Regions from separate parts of the Levilactobacillus namurensis genome, predicted to be linked through region 2. Evidence: a T-box and tRNA genes for the amino acid it is inferred to sense, from the RefSeq annotation. Region 2 holds a T-box; the other holds one or more tRNA genes.
What was found. A T-box is a leader RNA that pairs with one kind of tRNA and senses whether it is charged. The one in region 2 lies ahead of tyrS (tyrosine--tRNA ligase), so its partner is inferred to be a tRNA-Tyr.

Region 1 (5,489 bases), 140 kb from region 2:
TGAGCGCCCTTAAAGGTAAAACGTTGTCCCGTTACCAACGTCCGTTGGGCCTCGTAGGTCGCGTTGGGATTGATCAACTCGCGTTCGGTCCCGGATGGTACATCGAGGACCTTTAGCCGACTGACGCTGGTCATGGTACTTTCCGTAAAGACGATGGTGTACTGATCAATCACCGCGAAGTCGGTAATAGCCCGGTCACCGGTCAATAGCGGCGTGACCCGGTCCGATTCAAGGTCCTGGGCCATTAGTTCTAACCGGCCGTGGGTGTTTTCCAACGTCACCACGGTCTGGTCATTCAGCCACGCAACGTAGCGTCCCGATAACCGTTGCTGACTGTCCATGGCCACCATGTTGCCCACTTCCACGTCACGGGGCGCGGTCAGGTCGCGAAGCTTAGGCTGTTGAACGTCCGTCACCCACGCATGGTACTGCGACACGTTGGGGACGTGGTTATCCTGGCCCCATAGCAGGACCCGGTGCCCATCGCTAGCCAATTGTCCCTGGCTAAACGAACCGGCAGTCAGTGCCGCCGTCAAGAGGTGATCCGGGCCACCCGTGAACGGGTGCCAATAGACCCCTGCGCTAAAGTCGTGTTCATCATGGGGCAACCGTTCGGCATCGTAGAGGAGCCCTTGGGTGGTCGCCGCCGTCACGGTAAAGTCCGTGGCCCGTTCAAGCACCACCGTCTGATCCCCCGTAGCCAACTGGTACCGAATCGCCTGATGGATCACGTGTTGGGGCAAGATTCCCCGACCATTTTGTTGATACCGCAGGCAATCGACCACCTGGACGGCCGGGCGCGCGGGGGTCGCGGGACTATCCTGTGGAATCCGATCAACTTGAAAGTAGACGTTCCGCCCGTCCGCAGACCACAGCAGGTGGTGCACGTCAGCATCGCCGTGGGTCACCTGGACGGCTGCCCCACCGGTCGTTGCCATCACAAAGAGCTGGGCGTGGTCGTGAATCACCCCGCTAAACGCTAACTGCTGACCATTCGGGCTCAACGTTAACTGGTGAACATCGACCCCCACGGGACTCCACCGTCGCCGGTCCTCGCCATCGCTTAAGCGGACACTGGCAATCATGGTCTGCCGCGCATTGGCCGACTGGTCTAGGCGTGTTTCCAAGTAGTAGACCCGCTGACCATCACTGACTGGTTGGGCCAACGGACGCATGGCGAACAGGTCTTCCGGTTCTACGACTGTCATGACAAATAACCCCCTATTTTTGGCTCACTCAACAAACTGGTCCAGAGCAATTGTTAAGTTGACTGTAGCGAAAATTAGCTGACTTGTCAATTTTCCGGTGCCCGGCTGACGGCCCAAACGACAAAAAAAAGACGATACCGTCAACCGGTATCGTCTATCCGAGGTGGTTCTCCTGATTGGGCTAGCTGGGTTCGAACCAGCGCATCACGGGATCAAAACCCGTTGCCTTACCACTTGGCTATAGCCCAATAAAAATGGAGGGGAGTGGATTCGAACCACCGAACCCGAAGGAGCGGATTTACAGTCCGCCGCGTTTAGCCAGACTTCGCTACCCCTCCAAAAAATGAATCGTCGTAACGAATCAACTTCACTATCATACAAAATTCTGCATAAACCGTCAAGCTTTTTCGGAAACTTTTTTAACTTAACGTCATAATTTTTAACCGGTGCCGCCATTCCGTCATGAAATCGGGGGCGTCCCACTCGTTGAGCCGCCGGTTATGGTAGCCCAGCGCCTGATTCAAGTACGTGACAGCCCCCAAGTGTTGGGGCCAAAAATGCCGGTGGAGGTGGCCAAAGAGCACGTACGGGACCTGATAGGTCGCCGCTAACTGTCCGAGTCGCGGGCTGCCCATCAAGGCGTTGGCCATGTTCCAGAACCGGTCGTCTGCGGTGTAGCGGATAAACTCCCGTCGCGGCACAAAGTGCGTCATCAAAAAGACCTGCTTGTTCGCTCGCCGAGCCTGGACTAGTTGTGCTTGAATCTGGATCAACACCCGGTCCATTCGCTCATCATCACTCATCGGCTGGGTGATCGTACTGTCGATCCAAAAGGCCCGCTTCCAGGCCAAAAAGTTGCGGCCGGACAAGTTATCCGCGTACTGATAATCGTACCAGCCGTTGTTGCCGATAATTCGCCAATTGGTTCCCGGAAGATCGTAGAATTGATGATGCAGGTACAACGGCGATAACGGCGTCTCTAAGGCCGCGTAACTCACATCGTGCAACATGTCATGGTTCCCGGCAATAAACCGCACCTGAGCCGGCGCTAAGAGCGTCTGGAGCTGCTGGACGATAGCCAACGACTGATTAAAGTGGTTGGTCAGGTCACCGGCAATCAGGTACAACGCCACGTTTTGGGCCTTTAGGTAGGCGGCTTGCTGGGGGAGTACCGTGGCGGGGTCCACCTGGTTAACATCAAAATGCAGATCACTGATTAACGCGACTCGCGCCATTTTCTCGCCTCCTTAAAACCAAAAAAAGTGCGCCACTAGTTTTACCTAGCGTAGCACTTTTGACGGATTATCGGGAATTATTTAATCCCCGCCATTAAATTCTTAATTGGTTTAACCAGCGCGAACATGATCAACCCGGCGACAATCGCCACGATGGCCACACCCATAAAGTACGCAACTTCATTTTCTGGCGTGTACAACTTAACGATTTGCGCGTTGACGGCTTGCCCGGCAGAATCGGCCAAGAACCACATACTCATCATTTGCGACTGGAAGGCCCGTGGCGCTAACTTCGTCGTCACGGAGAGCCCAATTGGTGAAATCAGCAATTCAGCGATTTCCACCACGGCCCAGCTACCGACCAACCATAATGGGCTGACCAGTGAATTGGTGCCGAATAAGACCACTGGAATCACCATGATCAAGTAGGAAGCCCCGGCAAACAACATCCCGGTAGCGAACTTCGCTGGTGAACTTGGTTGCTTCTTCCCCCACTTGTTCCACAGCATCGCAAAGATTGGCGTGTAGATCAAGATGAACAATGGGTTCAGTGATTGATACCAAGATGGCGAGATGTGCAGGCCTAAGAAGTTGTTGTTGGTCTGGTTCGCAGCGAACAAGGCTAACACTGACGAGCCTTGTTCTTCGATGGCCCAGAAGATGGCTGCGGCGATAAACAGGCCCAGGTAAGCCCAGACGTGCTTCCGTTCTTGTGCCGTAACTTTCTTACTGGTCAAGAAAATCACGAAGTAGACCACTGGCGTTGCCAACGCGATGATTGACAGCAAGACCACGAAGTTGTTCAGGTTCAAGGCGTGCAACAGGTACATCAGAACTAGGATTAAAGCGAAAGCTACCAAACCGACGATGACCCGGCCGCTTAGCTTCTTCATGTCACCTGGTTCCAACGGATCAGTTGGGTACAGGCTATCCTTGCTAAGGTACTTCTTACCCCCGACCCAGTATTGGATCAGACCCAAGAACATCCCGATTGCGGCTAAAGAGAAGCCCAGGTGGAAGTTGTAGTTCATTCCCAGCCAACCGACCAGTAATGGTGCCACTAACGACCCTAAGTTAATCCCGAACACGAAGATGGTGAACCCGGAGTCCCGCCGACTGTCTCCAGCAGCGTACAAGCTCCCAACCATTTCAGAAACGTTGGGCTTTAACAATCCAGTCCCTAAAACAATCAAGAGGATCGAGACGAACAGGGCCATTTTACCTGCGGGGAGGGATAAGGCGATGTGCCCGAACATAATCAGCACCCCACCAATGAAGACGGTCCGGCGACTTCCCCAGACCCGGTCACTTAAGTAGCCCCCGAGGACGGATGATAAGTAAACCATTGATCCGTAAATGGACATGATGGATGCGGCAGTTCCTTGATTGAATCCTAAACCACCCTTGGTTACTGAATAGTACATGTAGTAGATCAGGATGGCCCGCATTCCGTAGTAACTAAATCGTTCCCACATTTCGGTGAAGAACAGCGTGGACAATCCACGTGGTTGGCCAAAGAACGACTTGTCTTGGCTAACGTCCGACTTGTTATTCAAATTAATAATACCTCCATTGCATTTCCTAAAACGTTTTTTTATGCTCCGTAAGGCATAACGGTTAGACCCGATTATGCACGGTGTCTCATAAGCCTTTAATAAAACATAGTGATAATTATAAGACATGAAACGTTATTACGCAACGGTTTTCCTAATAAAAGCGCCATCAAAGAGCCCGCAACAGCGGTGTGACAATGAATAAAAAATTAGGTATCTCATGCAATCCTCTTATTTTTTATTCATTTATCATTCACAAAGTTTGAACTTATCATTTGCCGAACACAACCGGCCATTAATTGGTGTACTTTTCGCCCCCTCTCGCCTTAGCTGGAAAGATTTTGGGGGCCACCGGTCCATTCTGCTTAACACACCTTCTCTGGACCCCTAGCGGGCAACTAGGCCCGTTATGTTCCACTGACGATTGTTTGTGGCGGTGTCGGCTAGCCGTTAGCTACCTGGTGTTGGGAAATACCAGCAGCACCGCTGGTCACTTTCTTCCTATGATGTTAGCTAAATTTCTCCGCAAGGCCACGCCCACTGTCTTCTTATAATCCTGGCTTGAAGACGATTACCCCCAGTGGATAAAAAAACTGACGAAATCCGTGTCCCTTGCAGCACACAGTTTCGTCAGTTTTCTTTTCAGGACTAGCGTTGCGCGCTAGGTCCCAAAATTAAGGTTAAACTTTCGGCAGATTGATGACGTCGCTGATTTCCCCGTCGGTAGCCTGGCCACCGGTAATCAGCGACGTCCATAAAGCATTAAGAGAGGGCGACTCTAAGCGACCACTGGGGTTGCGGCAAGTTGATGCATTGCAAACTTAACCAGGGCTTCGCTGTTCAGCCAACCATAAATATCATTCGGAATAACCGCCGTTTGAACGGCTCCCTGCTGGTCCAGGTCCGTTGCTGCCTGGTAGGCAGCTTGCGGCGTGTACAGTACAAGCGCTTGTTGACTTAACAGTTCAGGCGTCAAGTCAGCCAGGCCCACCGCCGTAAACTTCAAGTTGGCGTGCCGGGTTTCTGCGACCCGCTTGGCTTCTCCTAAAAACAACCGACTGGTAATCCCCCGTCCCGAAACTAGCAATACATTCTTCATGATCTGGCATCTCCCTTTGATATCTTTCAATATATTAAGAATATCACTAAGCATTGTAGACCACAACCCCTATTCATAAAAATCAATATTTATATTCGTGGTATGATTTGCGGTATATCAGGGTTTTTCAGACTAGACCAATTATCACTCCGTGTCTATACCAATTTTAAAGAAGTTGATCTGCGTACACCTAAATTTTTGCACAAAAAAAGTTCAAACCAAATGGTTTGAACTTCATCAGATGCCGGCTGAGGAATTCGAATCCCCGCCCCTCGGTTTACGATACCGATGCTCTACCAGCTGAGCTAAGCCGGCATACTTGCTGTAAATCCAGCATAACTCCGGCAGGCGGGCTCGAACCGTCGACAACCTGATTAACAGTCAGGTGCTCTAC
Region 2 (5,489 bases):
CTAGGCAATCTAAGGAACACTCACCAAGGAAAATTTCACGGCTGAGCCTGGTCTGGCCGTCCTCTCGGCTTACAGTCGTGTAATCATAGCAGAACATGGTTTGGCAACGGACTGTAGCGGTGGCTGGTATGAATAAGCTCATTAACTGTTTGTAGCTATGGTGCAAGCCAACTGAATAGATGGTGATTCTTACCACGGACTCAAGGTCTAATAAGATTTACACCTGATCATTTGGTTCTAATCATTCCACACGTTGGTATTTTCAATTTCAAGCGCTAGGAAACACCATTTTTGATACGCTCAATTTAGCCGTGAGGTTGGGCCTGAAGAGGCTCAGTGGTGTCGTTTGGGTTATTCGGGGTTCTTTCCCGGATTACCCAAAGGCCGAGCTTGAAGACCTGGGGTTTTCAGGGCTTACGTTGTGCTCATCACGCTCCAGCCTCTTCAGGCCCAACCGGTAAGGCGGATGATTGCTACAATCTGCCTTGCTGACACGTACGGCCCAAGGCAACCAGTAGACGGGGGCTGTTTCAAAAAGGTGGTGATTTTGCCGTTGATTTTGATTTCCCAGACGCACCCTAGCACGGGACGGTTCGGTCTGGGAAATGCCGAGTTGCCACCAACGTTGCGTATTTGATGGCCAATTAATTTAATAGATGAATCGAAAATAAAGTTAGGGGTGGTGAAAAATTGCTTTACAGCCCCCAGTGGTCCGGTATAATGATGGGACACAAAAGATAGGGGAGTGTGAATCAAAATGACAGACAACGTTTCAACGAAAGAACGACCGGGTCAAGCCGCAGCGGATACCGGTTACGCGAACGGCCCGTCATTAGAAGAAATTAACGGGACGGTAGCCATCCCTAAAGAAAAGGGGTTCTTCAAGAACTTGATTGCCTTTTCGGGGCCGGGGGCCTTGGTAGCCGTGGGGTATATGGACCCGGGGAACTGGGTCACGTCGATCGGCGGGGGTGCGAAGTACGGGTACCTGTTGATGTCGGTGATCTTGATTTCCAGTTTGATTGCGATGTTGCTCCAATACATGGCGGCTAAACTGGGCATTGTGACGCAGATGGATCTGGCCCAGGCAACGCGGGCGCATACCACCAAGAAAGTGGGGTTTGTTCTGTGGGTGATGACGGAGCTCGCCATCATGGCCACGGACATTGCTGAGGTGATTGGGGGCGCGATTGCCCTTCAATTACTTTTTGGGATTCCGCTGATTATCGGGGTCGCGCTGACCGTTTTTGACGTTTTACTTCTATTATTGTTGACAAAATTAGGATTTCGGAAGATCGAAGCCATCGTGGTCTGCTTGATTACGGTGATTCTGGTGGTCTTCGCCTACGAAGTGGTGATTGCCCAACCTAACATGGGTCAGGCTATGGCGAACTTTATCCCCCAGCCGCAGATCGTCCATCCGGGGCAACTGACCATGGCCCTGGGAATCGTGGGGGCGACGGTCATGCCCCACAACCTGTACTTACATTCGTCGATTGCTCAGACCCGGAAGTTCGACCGGAACGATCCGGCGGAAATGCGCCGGGCCGTGAAGTTTACGACTTGGGATTCCAATATCCAGTTAGTAGGGGCTTTCGTGATCAACTGCTTGCTGTTACTCTTGGGTGCGGCGCTGTTCTTCGGAAAGGACGCTGACCAATTGGGAACCTTCAGTCAACTGTATAACGCCTTGCAGGATAACCATTTGGCTGGTGCGGTGGCGTCACCGTTTCTCTCGACGCTCTTTGCGACGGCCCTCCTAGCCTCCGGACAGAACTCCACGATTACGGGAACCTTGACGGGACAGGTGATTATGGAAGGGTTCATCAACCTGAAGATTCCAATGTGGGTCCGACGGTTGGTCACGCGGCTACTCTCGGTAGCGCCAGTGATCATCTGTACCCTGATTTACGGGGGAAGTGAACAGGCCCTGGACCGCTTGTTGGTCAATTCCCAGGTGTTCCTGTCGATCGCGTTGCCGTTCTCGATGATTCCGCTGACGATTTTCACGTCGTCGAAGAAGATCATGGGGGATTATGCGAATAAGCCGTGGGTCACGGTACTCGCGTGGACCAGTTCGATTGTCTTAACGATCCTGAACCTGCAGATTATCTGGGGGACGGTCGCCGACTTATTCTAACCAGGCATTGACTTTTCGCGATTCTGCCGGTAATATCAGAGTCATAAGCGAAGAAGCAGTTGAGTAGTGTGCCCGGCGTCGGTCCAGAGATCTAACGGTGCTGTGAGTTAGAACGTCCGGTAGCATGAATTACGCTGTGGAGCGGCTGGTATCGTCCAGCGGGTCATTCCGTTAACGATGACGAGCGGTTGCCTGATCAGGGCAGCAACTTGGGTGGTAACGCGGATTGTTTAATTCGTCCCTGATGGTCTTTGGACCGTTGGGGACTTTTTTGTTGTGATAAATAGGAGGATTAGCAAATGTCAATTATTGATGAACTAAAGTGGCGCGGGGCGGTTAACCAGCAGACGGATGAAGCCGGATTGGCCGAATTGGTCAACGAAAAAAAGGTGGGACTGTATGCCGGCATCGACCCCACGGGGGACTCGATGCACATCGGACATCTGATTCCCTTCATGATCCTCAAGCGGTTCCAGTTGGCGGGACACCGGCCATACATTGTGATCGGTGGGGCCACGGGGTCGATTGGGGACCCTTCTGGTAAGAAGTCCGAACGGGTCCTGCAGACCATGGACCAAGTCCGGCATAACCAGGAATGCCTGACTAAGCAGATGGAACACCTCTTTGGTCAGGATGGTAGCTTTAAGATTGTGAACAACTACGATTGGTTGTCCAAGCTGTCCTTACTGGATTTCTTACGGGACTACGGGAAGTTGTTCAACGTTAACACTATGTTGAACAAGGAAATCGTGGCGTCACGGCTGGAAGTGGGAATTTCCTACACGGAATTCACCTACCAGATTCTGCAATCCATTGATTTCTTGCACCTCTACCAACATGAAGACGTCCAACTCCAGATTGGTGGGGCCGACCAATGGGGCAACATCACGTCCGGTATCGACCTGATTCACCGGCAAGAAGGCGCCGATGCGAAGGTCTATGGGCTGACGATTCCGTTGCTGTTGAAGGCGGATGGGACCAAGTTCGGTAAGTCCGAAGGCGGCAACGTCTGGTTGAATCCGGAAAAGACCTCGCCTTACGACTTCTACCAATTCTGGATTAACACGGATGACCGGGACGTGGTGAAGTTCTTGAAGTACTTCACTTTCTTGGATCAAGCTGAAATCGACCGGTTAGCCGAAGCCGTGGCGACGCACCCTGAAAAGCGGGAAGCGCAGAAACGGTTGGCTGAAGAAGTTACGGAATTCGTTCACGGAAAGGACGCCGTGGTCGAAGCGCAACACATTACCAAGGCGCTGTTCTCCGGGGATGTCGCGGAACTGACGGCTAGCGAAATTGAACAAGGGTTCAAGAACATGCCATCCGTGACGGTTACCTCTGCTAAGCAGGGCATCGTCGAATGGTTAGTGGACACGACTAAGATTGAATCATCCCGGCGGCAAGCTCGGGAAGACGTCACTAACGGGGCCATCCGGATCAACGGTGAAAAGGTCACGGATACTGACGCCGAGATCGACCCATCAGCAGCGTTCGATGGGAAGTTCGTGATCGTTCGGCGGGGGAAGAAGCGGTACTTCTTAGCCCGGGTCAGCGATTAAGGATTAAGACAGATTAAGATGAGCTCTGTAAAACCAAGACGGCTTTACAGAGCTTTTTTGGTTAGCTAGCAAAAAGGCGGGCAAGCAAAAAGGACGCCGCGACCGGTTGACCGGTGTAGGCGTCCTGATTGGGGTGTTTAAAAGTCGTTAAGCTTGTCGACTGGCGAATCCATCCTCTTGGTCGACCGCGAGTTGGGCGACCAGGTTCAGGTAGTTAAAGGGTTCGTCGAAGTTCGGGGAGAAGAGCATATCCACGAAGGCCATCTGGTCGATGGTGTTGTTGTTTTGAATCAGGACCGAGACCGTGTTGGCCGATTGGGCGACTTCGTGGGCACTCATGAGTTGCGCGCCCAAGATTCGCCGGCTGGTGCGGTCGTAGACCAGTTCGATGGTCACGGGGGCCGTGGTCGGCATGAAGTCGGGACGGTAGTTGCCTTGGTAGAATGCCGTACGTGCGTTGTAGCCCGCGGCCTGAGCCGCCGCTAAGGTCAGACCGGTGCAGGCTACAGTTTGGTTGAACAGCAACATCCCGGTCGTGGCTTGAGTCCCAATGGATTTGAGCCGGTGCTGAGCCACGTTCATGCCGGCTAGGGCGCCTTGGCGAATCGCGTGGGAGGCTAGCGGAATGTAGGTGGTGTGGAGCGTCGGGTTGTACCGGACTTCCGTAACGTCGCCGGCCGCGAGGATGTCGGGGTCGGAAGTTTCCATATAAGCGTTGGTGATGATGGCGCCGTTCTTGCTGAGCCGGACTTGGCCCTTCAAGAGGCCTGACTGGGGGAGAATCCCGGGGCAGACGGCGACCATGTCCACTTCGTAGGTGGCTTGGGTCGTGGTGACGGTCAATCCCGTGGCGGTCTCATCGAAGCGCGTGACGTCGGCGCCGGTGACGACTTGGACACCCTTGGCTTGGAGCAGGCGTTGGACTTTCTGAGCCATGACGGGGTCCATGTAGGTGTTGAGGAGTTGGTCGTTACGCTGAAAGAGGGTGACGTCGTGGCCGGAGCGGATGTAGCCTTCGGCGAGTTCCACGCCGGTGTACCCGCCGCCTAAGATGCCGATTCGGTGGTGGGTCTGAGCGGCGGCGTACAGGTGATGCGCTTGGTCACAGGTCTTGCAGAGCATGACTTTGGGGTTCTCGATGCCCGTGATGACGGGAATCTTGGTGGCGGACCCCGTAGCCATGATCAGCTTGTCGTAGTGGTCGTGACTGAATTGTTTGGTTTGGAGATCTTGAACCAGTAGGGTATGTTGCTGGGCGTCGATTTTGATGACGTCCGTTTGTAGGTTCATGTGCACACCTTGCTGGGTGAAGTCGGCTGGATCGGCGTAGAAGACGGCGTCGAGGTTTTTAACGGTCCCACCTAAGTGCAGATAAGTCCCACAAGAAAGATAGGAAATATCCGCATGGCGTTCATAGACGGTGATCTCCGCATCAGGGGTATATTTTAAGCACTGTTTAATGGCGGCGATCCCCGCATGGGTACAGCCGACAATGATAATCTTCAAATAGTTCACCTAGGCTTTCTTAATAATGGTTAAAACATTTACGATTTAAATTAATCCTTCAATTAGAGTATACTTCTTTTTAATAAGATGTAAAATGGGGTTATAGATAACCCGATAAAAGGTGATGGGGATTTTGGAAAAAATTTATCGTTACTTTGTGCAACCACAGATTGATGTCCGAACGCAGTCCATTTTTGGCTATGAATTGCTCTTGAAGCAGTGGACTGAAGCGGGATGGCGTGTGCCGGCTTCCTTTTTGCAAGTTGATTTAGCGGTGATGTCGC

Region 1: it encodes a tRNA-Tyr, which carries the amino acid that the T-box ahead of tyrS (tyrosine--tRNA ligase) is inferred to sense. The anticodon was not compared.

What each region holds. Positions count from the first base shown of each region.
Region 1 is NZ_CP134159.1:2,147,896-2,153,384, forward strand. Features, by position in the region: gene RIN67_RS10350 (S9 family peptidase) at 1-1,208, opposite strand, end outside; tRNA gene RIN67_RS10355 (tRNA-Gln) at 1,385-1,456, opposite strand; tRNA gene RIN67_RS10360 (tRNA-Tyr) at 1,464-1,546, opposite strand; gene RIN67_RS10365 (metallophosphoesterase) at 1,628-2,443, opposite strand; gene RIN67_RS10370 (peptide MFS transporter) at 2,521-3,999, opposite strand; gene RIN67_RS10375 (PTS sugar transporter subunit IIB) at 4,775-5,095, opposite strand; tRNA gene RIN67_RS10380 (tRNA-Thr) at 5,338-5,410, opposite strand; tRNA gene RIN67_RS10385 (tRNA-Asn) at 5,435-5,489, opposite strand, start outside.
Region 2 is NZ_CP134159.1:2,288,673-2,294,161, reverse strand. Features, by position in the region: gene RIN67_RS11015 (Nramp family divalent metal transporter) at 758-2,140, shown strand; T-box leader at 2,182-2,386, shown strand; gene tyrS (tyrosine--tRNA ligase) at 2,440-3,699, shown strand; gene RIN67_RS11005 (FAD-dependent oxidoreductase) at 3,847-5,205, opposite strand; gene RIN67_RS11000 (EAL domain-containing protein) at 5,339-5,489, shown strand, end outside.